Breoghania sp. L-A4: one gene and its partner. The protein of the gene in region 2 binds, or shares a complex with, the protein of the main gene of each other region. Links are inferred from orthologs where the notes say so. Each region holds a gene or a part of one and is shown on either strand. Other genes may lie near its edges.

The links.
Region 1: rpsT (region 2) and rpsM share a complex: the UniProt entries of both Bacillus subtilis proteins name them as parts of the 30S ribosomal subunit. The link is inferred for Breoghania sp. L-A4 from one-to-one orthologs.

The regions. Positions count from the first base shown.
Region 1 is NZ_CP031841.1:3,223,072-3,225,960, forward strand. It holds rpsM (30S ribosomal protein S13), read right to left. Parts: upstream 1,685-2,889; coding sequence 1,316-1,684; downstream 1-1,315. Other genes in the region: rpsK (30S ribosomal protein S11), read right to left, coding at 859-1,248; D1F64_RS14660 (adenylate kinase), read right to left, coding at 1,965-2,546. UniProt on the Bacillus subtilis protein: Located at the top of the head of the 30S subunit, it contacts several helices of the 16S rRNA.
Region 2 is NZ_CP031841.1:313,851-319,040, reverse strand. Bases 525-3,439 are described here. They hold rpsT (30S ribosomal protein S20), read left to right. Parts: upstream 525-1,788; coding sequence 1,789-2,091; downstream 2,092-3,439. Other genes in these bases: D1F64_RS01515 (rhodanese-like domain-containing protein), read left to right, coding at 2,772-3,218; D1F64_RS01525 (enoyl-CoA hydratase), read left to right, coding at 834-1,607; mutM (bifunctional DNA-formamidopyrimidine glycosylase/DNA-(apurinic or apyrimidinic site) lyase), read left to right, coding at 525-665. Also shown: more of mutM, read left to right, coding at 1-524; chromosomal replication initiator protein DnaA, read left to right, coding at 3,582-5,042. UniProt on the Bacillus subtilis protein: Binds directly to 16S ribosomal RNA.

The DNA of each region.
Region 1 (2,889 bases), 2.9 Mb from region 2 along the record:
GACCTTCTTGAGAAGCGCGGGATTGAACGCCAGCTCCGGAACGGTCTCTTCCTTGACTTCCTTCTCCGGCTCTTCGAACGTCACGAAGATAGAGAGCTGGTCCTGGAGGATGCGCGCCGCGTATGCCACCGAATCTTCAGGCCTCACCGACCCGTCGGTCTCGACCGTCATCGTCAGCTTGTCATAATCGAGAACCTGTCCCTCACGGGTATTCTCGACCTTGTAGGACACCTTGCGCACCGGCGAGTAGAGGCTGTCCACGGCAATCAGGCCGATGGGAGCGTCCTCGGGACGGTTGTGCTCGGCGGCCACATAGCCCTTGCCGGTGTTGACCGTGAACTCCATGCGGATTTCCGTGCCCTCGTCGAGGGTGCACAGAGCGTGCTCGGGGTTCAGGATCTCGATGTCGCCAACGGTCTGGATATCGCCTGCGGTCACGATGCCGGGCCCTGCTTGCGCAGAACCATCCGCTTCGGGCCCTCGCCTTCCATGCGCAGCGCGATTTCCTTGATGTTCAGGACCGTGTCCGTCACATCCTCGCGCACGCCCGGAATGGACGAAAACTCATGCAGCACGCCATCGATCTGCACAGCCGTCACCGCAGCACCCTGCAGCGAGGACAGCAGAACGCGGCGCAGCGCGTTGCCGAGTGTCAGGCCGAAACCGCGCTCCAGCGGCTCCGCCACGACCGTGGCAACACGGCGCGGATCACCGCCCGCTTTGATCTCAAGCTTGTTCGGCTTGATCAGCTCTTGCCAGTTCTTTTGAATCGTCACGTATATGCCCTTTCGGCTTTCCCGCCGGCGCTCGTGGTCCGGCTATCCCTTGCCTAAAGAGAAACGGGTGATAAACGTCGAATTAGACGCGGCGACGCTTGCGCGGACGGCAGCCGTTGTGCGGGATCGGCGTCACGTCGCGGATCGACGTGATCGTGAAACCCGCTGCCTGAAGCGCGCGCAAAGCAGACTCACGTCCCGAACCCGGACCGCGAACCTCGACCTCGAGGGTCCGCATGCCGTGTTCCTGAGCCTTCTTGGCAGCATCTTCACCGGCCATCTGGGCCGCGAACGGCGTCGACTTGCGCGAGCCCTTGTAGCCCATCGTGCCAGCCGAGGACCAGGAAATCGCGTTGCCCTGGGCGTCCGTGATCGTGATCATCGTGTTGTTGAACGTGGATGTCACGTGAGCGACGCCAGACGTGATGTTCTTGCGCTCGCGGCGACGCACGCGCGTCGTTTCTTTCGCCATTTTGAACCTTTCGTTCGATCTCTACGCCGCCGTAATTCCAGCGGCTCCACCGTAAGCAGTCGCCGGACTACTTCTTCTTGCCGGCGATCGCTTTCGCCGGACCCTTGCGGGTGCGGGCATTGGTATGGGTACGCTGACCGCGCACCGGCAGGCCACGGCGATGCCGCAGACCACGGTAGCAGCCAAGATCCATGAGGCGCTTGATGTTCATCGCGACTTCGCGGCGAAGGTCACCTTCGACGAGGTAGTCGCGGTCAATCGACTCGCGGATCTGAATGACTTCGGCATCCGACAGTTCGTTAACCCGGCGTTCCGGCGCGATATTCACCTTTTCGATGATTTCCTGCGCTTTCTGCCGGCCGATACCGTGAATGTACTGCAGCGCGATGACAACGCGCTTGTTCGTCGGAATGTTGACGCCTGCAATACGGGCCACGCTTGTTCTCCTTCTCGACGCTCGCGTCCTGCGGGCGTCAAATTTGCCGTACGTTTTTGAGGCTTCCAAACACGACAGGATCGGGCCCGGTCCCTCGGGGGCCGACGCCGATCGCTGTAGATTTGCGATGTGCGCCGGGTATTACTGGATTTTCGGGTGCGACGCAACCGTCCAGATCACGGTGCGCCGCGGTGAGACCACCGAAACACACAATTGTTGTTCGCGCCCGAAGGCGGATCGCGCCCTGCCTGCGTCCAGGACGCCGGCAGGGAGGCCGCGCTCAGCTCTCGGCGTTCTGAAGAAGAACGGCATCGATCTGCCGGGCGACCTCTTCGATCGAGGCCATGCCGTCGACCGACTGCAGCATGTCGCGCTTGCTGTAAAAATCGATCAGCGGCGCTGTCTGCTCGTAGTAGACCTTCAGACGCTTCTTCAGCGTCTCGGCGTTGTCGTCCGCGCGCGCGCCGCCCGTCTCACGGGCCCGCGTCTCGATGCGGTCGACAAGGATCTTGTCGTCCACCTTCAGCTCGATCACCGTGTCGAGCTTCATGGCCTTCGACGCCAGCAGATCCTGCAGGGCTTCGGCTTGCGCGATGGTGCGCGGGAAACCGTCAAGAATGAAACCGTTGGCGCAATCGGGCTCGTCGATCCGGTCCGAAATGATCGACACCATGATCTCGTCGGAAACCAGATCGCCGCGGTCCATGACCTCTTTGGCCTTCAGACCGACCGGCGTCGCGGCCGCAACCGCGGCGCGCAGCATGTCGCCCGTGGAGAGCTGGACAATGCCGTGTTTCTCGACCAGGCGCGTGGCCTGCGTGCCCTTGCCGGCCCCCGGAGGGCCCAACAGTATCAATCTCATCGCCGCTTCCCCCTGAGCTTCGCCTTCTTGACCAGACCCTCGTACTGATGAGCCAGCAGGTGTCCCTGGATCTGAGAAACCGTATCCATGGTCACACTGACGACGATCAGCAGCGAAGTCCCCCGAAATAGAACGGAACGCCGGTGGCCGATATTAGAAATTCAGGTAATAGGCAGATGATCACCAGATAGATCGCGCCCACGCCCGTGATTCTGGTCAGCACGTAATCGATGTACTGGGCCGTGCGTTCACCGGGCCGGATGCCCGGAATGAAGCCACCGTGCTTCTTGAGATTGTCGGCCGTGTCCGTCGGATTGAACACGATCGCCGTGTAGAAGAACGC
Region 2 (5,190 bases):
ACCTGGGCATGTCCGGCTCCTTCCGCATCGAGGACGACGGGCTGACCGACACACCGGGCGACTTCCACCACGCCCGCGGCAAGAACACCGTGCACGATCACGTGGTGCTTCATTTCGAGGACGGCCGGCGCATCCTCTATAATGACCCGCGCCGCTTCGGCTTCATGACGCTGGTCCCCCGCGCCGGCCTCGACGCGCATCCGCTGTTCGCCCATCTGGGCATCGAGCCACTGGGCAACCGGCTCGACGGCGCCTTTCTCGCAAGCGCTTTCGCGAACAAGAAGACACCGCTCAAGGCGGCGCTGCTCGACCAGCGCATCGTCGCGGGGCTTGGCAACATCTATGTCTGCGAGGCGCTGTGGCGCGCGGGCCTGTCGCCCATACGCGCCGCGGGAACGCTGGCACGCAAGGACGGGCGACCAACGGAGCGCGCCCTCCTTCTGGCGCAGGTCATCCGCGACGTTCTCGGCGAGGCGGTGGCGGCCGGCGGATCGAGCCTGCGCGACCACGTCCAGACCGACGGATCGCTGGGATATTTCCAGCACAGCTTTGCCGCCTATGACCGCGAAAACGAGGCCTGCCGGCACGAGGGGTGCGGCGGCATCATCGCGCGGTTTGTGCAATCGGGGCGCTCAACGTTCCATTGCCCCGCCTGCCAGCGCTGAAGCCCGTCGCCGGCTGCTCACCGGCATCCGCAGCGCAAGACAATGTGTTCACGCGTACCGCTGCCAAGGTCTTGCGCCGGGTCACGCGCGGCGCTACGCCTTGCATCCTGGACACACCTTTCCATCCCGCGCAGCGCATGCGGATGGGAAGGCCATGCGGGAGGCATCATGGCTTACGAGAACATTCTGGTGGAGACGCGCGGCAAGGTCGGGCTCGTCACGCTGAACCGTCCGAAGGCGCGCAACGCGCTGAACTCGGCGCTGATCGCGGAACTCAACCGCGCCATCGAGGGATTCGAGGCGGACGAGAAAGTCGGCTGCATCGTGGTCACCGGCTCGGACAAGGCGTTCGCCGCCGGCGCCGACATCAAGGAAATGGTCGGGCTCACCTATCCGCAGACCTACAAGGACGACTTCATTACGTCGTGGGAGCGCATCGCGCGCACCCGCATGCCGGTGATCGCGGCGGTGGCCGGCTACGCGCTGGGCGGCGGCTGCGAGCTCGCCATGATGTGCGACTTCATCCTGGCGGCCGACAACGCCCAGTTCGGCCAGCCGGAAATCCAGCTCGGCGTCATGCCGGGCGCCGGCGGCACCCAGCGGCTGACCCGTTTCGTCGGCAAGTCCAAGGCGATGGAAATGTGCCTCACCGGCCGCTTCATGGATGCCGAGGAGGCCGAGCGCGCAGGGCTTGTCAGCCGTGTGGTGCCGTTGTCAGACCTGCTCGAGGAAGCCCTGCGCGTGGCGCAGAAGATAGCGGAATTCTCCCAGGTCACCGTCATGATGACCAAGGAAAGCGTCGACCGGGCCTATGAGACCACGCTGGAGGAAGGCGTACGTTTCGAACGCCGCGTGTTCCACGCCATGTTCGCCACCGAGGACCAGAAGGAAGGCATGCAGGCCTTCATCGAGAAGCGTTCGCCGCAGTTCCGCAACAAATAGAGCGCTTCGACATTGACGTTGCCGCCCGCGCGGCATATAAGCCCCGTCCAAATGGTGGCGGGCTTTCTGCTGCCCATTGCGTTTGGTCCGGTGCGCTGGTCCTTTTGCCTCAAGCGATGTTGCGAAACACCAGATGTGCGCAGCGGAGCCGGCAGCAGGGACACGGTGTGTCGGGCGCAACATCACAACCAGTTTTACAAACGGACCAGGACAGAGCCATGGCCAACACCCCTCGGCCAAAAAGGCTGGACGCAAGATCGCCCGCCGCACGGTCGTGAACCAGGCGCGCCGCAGCCGCATGCGCACCTTTATCCGCAAGGTTGAGGAAGCCATCTCGGCCGGCGACCAGGCGATCGCCGCTGAAGCACTGAAGACGGCGCAGCCGATCATCATGAGCGCCGTCAACAAGGGCATCCTGCACGCCAACACGGCGTCGCGGAAAGTTTCCCGCCTCAGCAAGCGGGTGAAGGCGCTCAGCGCCTGATCTCAAGCCCTCGGATATGCCTGAAAAGCCCGGTCTTCGACCGGGCTTTTCTATTAGACGGCTAATCACGGTTTCAATTCCGCCGGCTAAACAAAAACACCTACGTACAGTCGAAATTGCCGCCGAGGGCGTGACTCAAAAAACACATATAAATCAAAGCGTTAATGCTATGTTAACGTTTATGTTAAGCGGGCTGCAGGGATTCGACGGCTGTCAAGATGAATTGCCGAAAAAAAAATTGCGGCCCCGTCCGCGCGCCTCATAAAGCCTCTCGTATGAGCTAAAGCCGTTGAGTCAAAACACATTAAGTACCCCCTCGGAGCAGCCCCATCGGGGAGCTGACGTAAGGGCTGGAAGCGCTGTTAATCCGATTGTCGATTAGTTCGGTTGCAGCCGCAGAACGCCATGTGTATGTTTGCTTTCAACGGGGGGCCACCTCGGGATTATCGCCATCCAGAAGATTACCTTGCCTCAAACGAGTGCATTCATGTCGTACGGTCAAATAAATCTGAAAGTGCCTGACAAAATATGCTTGCTCTCCGAGAGGCCAAGGCCTAGAGAAGACCTTATAGATGCTGAAAAGTTATACTAAATACTAAACTTTTTAGTCGTCAATACATTACCACTCAAAAACTCGATAGAAATGTTGGTGTCGGTTTTACCGGCGGCAAAGGGGCTTCATGTCGAGCGACGCATCCGGCGGATACGCCGGTGACAAGACCGCGACCGCGACGTACCAGGACCTGGTGGACAATCCTTCAGCCGTCTTGATCGACGTACGCACACGCGCCGAATGGACTTTCGTCGGCATCCCGGATATTCGCGGTCTCGATCGCGAACCGGTTCTGGTCGAATGGCAGCAATTTCAGGGGCAACCCACCGCCTCCGATTTCGTCACGACGTTGGGCGACGAACTCGCAAAACGCGGCGTGGAAAAGAGCGACCCTTTGTATTTTCTGTGCCGGTCCGGCGCCCGCAGCCTCTCCGCTGCCATTGCCATGACGCAGGCCGGATTTACACAGTGCTATAATATCACCGATGGCTTTGAAGGGCCTCTGGACGCGGACGGGCATCGCGGGTCCGTTGGCGGCTGGAAGCAATCGAACCTTCCATGGGTACAGTCCTGAACGAGTTGGTCCGGGGCTGTTCGCCCGTGACCGGATCCTCTCTTGCACCGCCGGTCCGGCCTGAAAGCAAGAGAGACGCGTACAGGATCCGGTTTGATCCTGCTTAGGGTTCCTCATCGCGAACCCGGACGATGCGGCACATCGTTTGCACACGCGGCGCCTCAGGCGCCGCACACAGGTGTTCAGTCGTCGGCCCGCCGGCGCCGGGATACCTGTTTGAAACGATCAGCGCCTGAGGCCGGGACCGGCCGCGGGCGTCACAAAAGCAAGGCGCCGGCCTCCGGGCATGGCGCTGTAAAACGATAAACGGCGGGGAACCGGGTGCGGCGCCCGAACCCCGCTCGACAGACGGAGGCGCAAGCCATGGACATTGCTGACGTTCCGGGTCCGGAACAATGGAAACGGGTGAAGAGCCAGTTGCGTGCTGAACTGGGCGAGGATGTGTTCTCGAGTTGGTTTGCACGCGTCAATCTGGAAGGCCAGGCGCCCGATGGAACCGTTCAGCTGTCCGTTCCCACCCGCTTCCTGAAGACGTGGATCCAGTCGCATTACCGCGACCGCATCATCGGCCTTTGGCAGAACGAGTGCGACTCGGTCAACCGTATCGAACTGACGGTGCGCGGCGCCGTCCGGGCCCGGCCCTCCGTCGTCGCCCAGAACGCCCAGACCGCGGCGAAGGCCAGCCAGAAGGGCGTCTTCGAGACCCGTCCAGTATCACTCGGCGACGCCACGCCGCGCGGCCTGTCGCAGCCCCAGACGCGCAGCGAGCACGAGCCGCGACGCGATGTCCTGGAAGGCTCGCCGCTGGAGCCGAGATACACGTTTGCGACCTTTATCGAGGGCAAGTCGAACGCGCTTTCGCTGGCCGCCGCGCGCCAGCTCACCTCAGGCGCGCCGGTGACCTACAACCCGCTGTTCGTTCACGCCAGCGTCGGCCTCGGCAAGACACATCTGTTGCACGCGATCGCCGCGGAGGCTCGCAGCACCGGACGCAAGGTGCTCTATCTGACCGCCGAGCACTTCATGTACCGTTTCGTCGCGGCGCTGAAGACCCAGTCGGCCATTGCGTTCAAGGACACGCTGCGCGGAATCGACATTCTGCTGATCGACGACATGCAGTTTCTGCATGGCAAGCAGATCCAGCAGGAATTCTGCCACACGCTCAATTCGCTGATCGACGGGGCCCGCCAGGTGGTGGTGGCCGCCGACCGGCCGCCCGCCGACCTGGAAGCTCTCGATGACCGCGTACGTTCGCGCCTCGCCGGCGGACTGGTTGTCGGCATCCAGCAGCCGGACCATGATCTGCGCCGCGCCATCCTGTCGCATCGCATCGCGCTGACCCGTAACACCTATCCCAACTTCCACATGCCGGAAGCGGTGCTCGACTACGTCGCCACCAACGTCTCCTCGAACGGCCGCGATCTGGAAGGCGCGCTCAACCGTCTGGTTGCGCACAACCAGCTCACCAACGCGCCGATCACCCTCGACATGGCCGAGATGACGCTGCGCGATCTGGTGCGCGCTCATGAGCCGCGGCGAGTGAAGATCGAAGACATTCAGCGCGTGGTCTCCAAACACTACAACGTGTCCAAATCGGACCTGCTGTCGGCTCGACGTACCCGTACCATCGTACGTCCGCGCCAGATCGCGATGTTCCTGGCGAAGGCCCTCACCCCCCGTTCGCTGCCCGAAATCGGCCGGCGCTTCGGCAACCGCGATCACACGACAGTGCTGCATGCGGTGCGCAAGATCACCGAGCTGTCGTCGAACGATCCGAATCTCGCACAGGAAATCGAGCTGCTGAAGCGCATGCTCGACAACTGAGCCGCGTTTCACGGCTACTCGCGGCCCCGGAGCACGGGTCCGCAGCAGGATCACGCACCCGCTTCGTGGCTCGAGGCGGGTGCGCTGTTTCATGGGCGCGGCAGGCACCGATTCGGCGTCCCGGCGCGGCGTGTTGCGCTGCACCCGC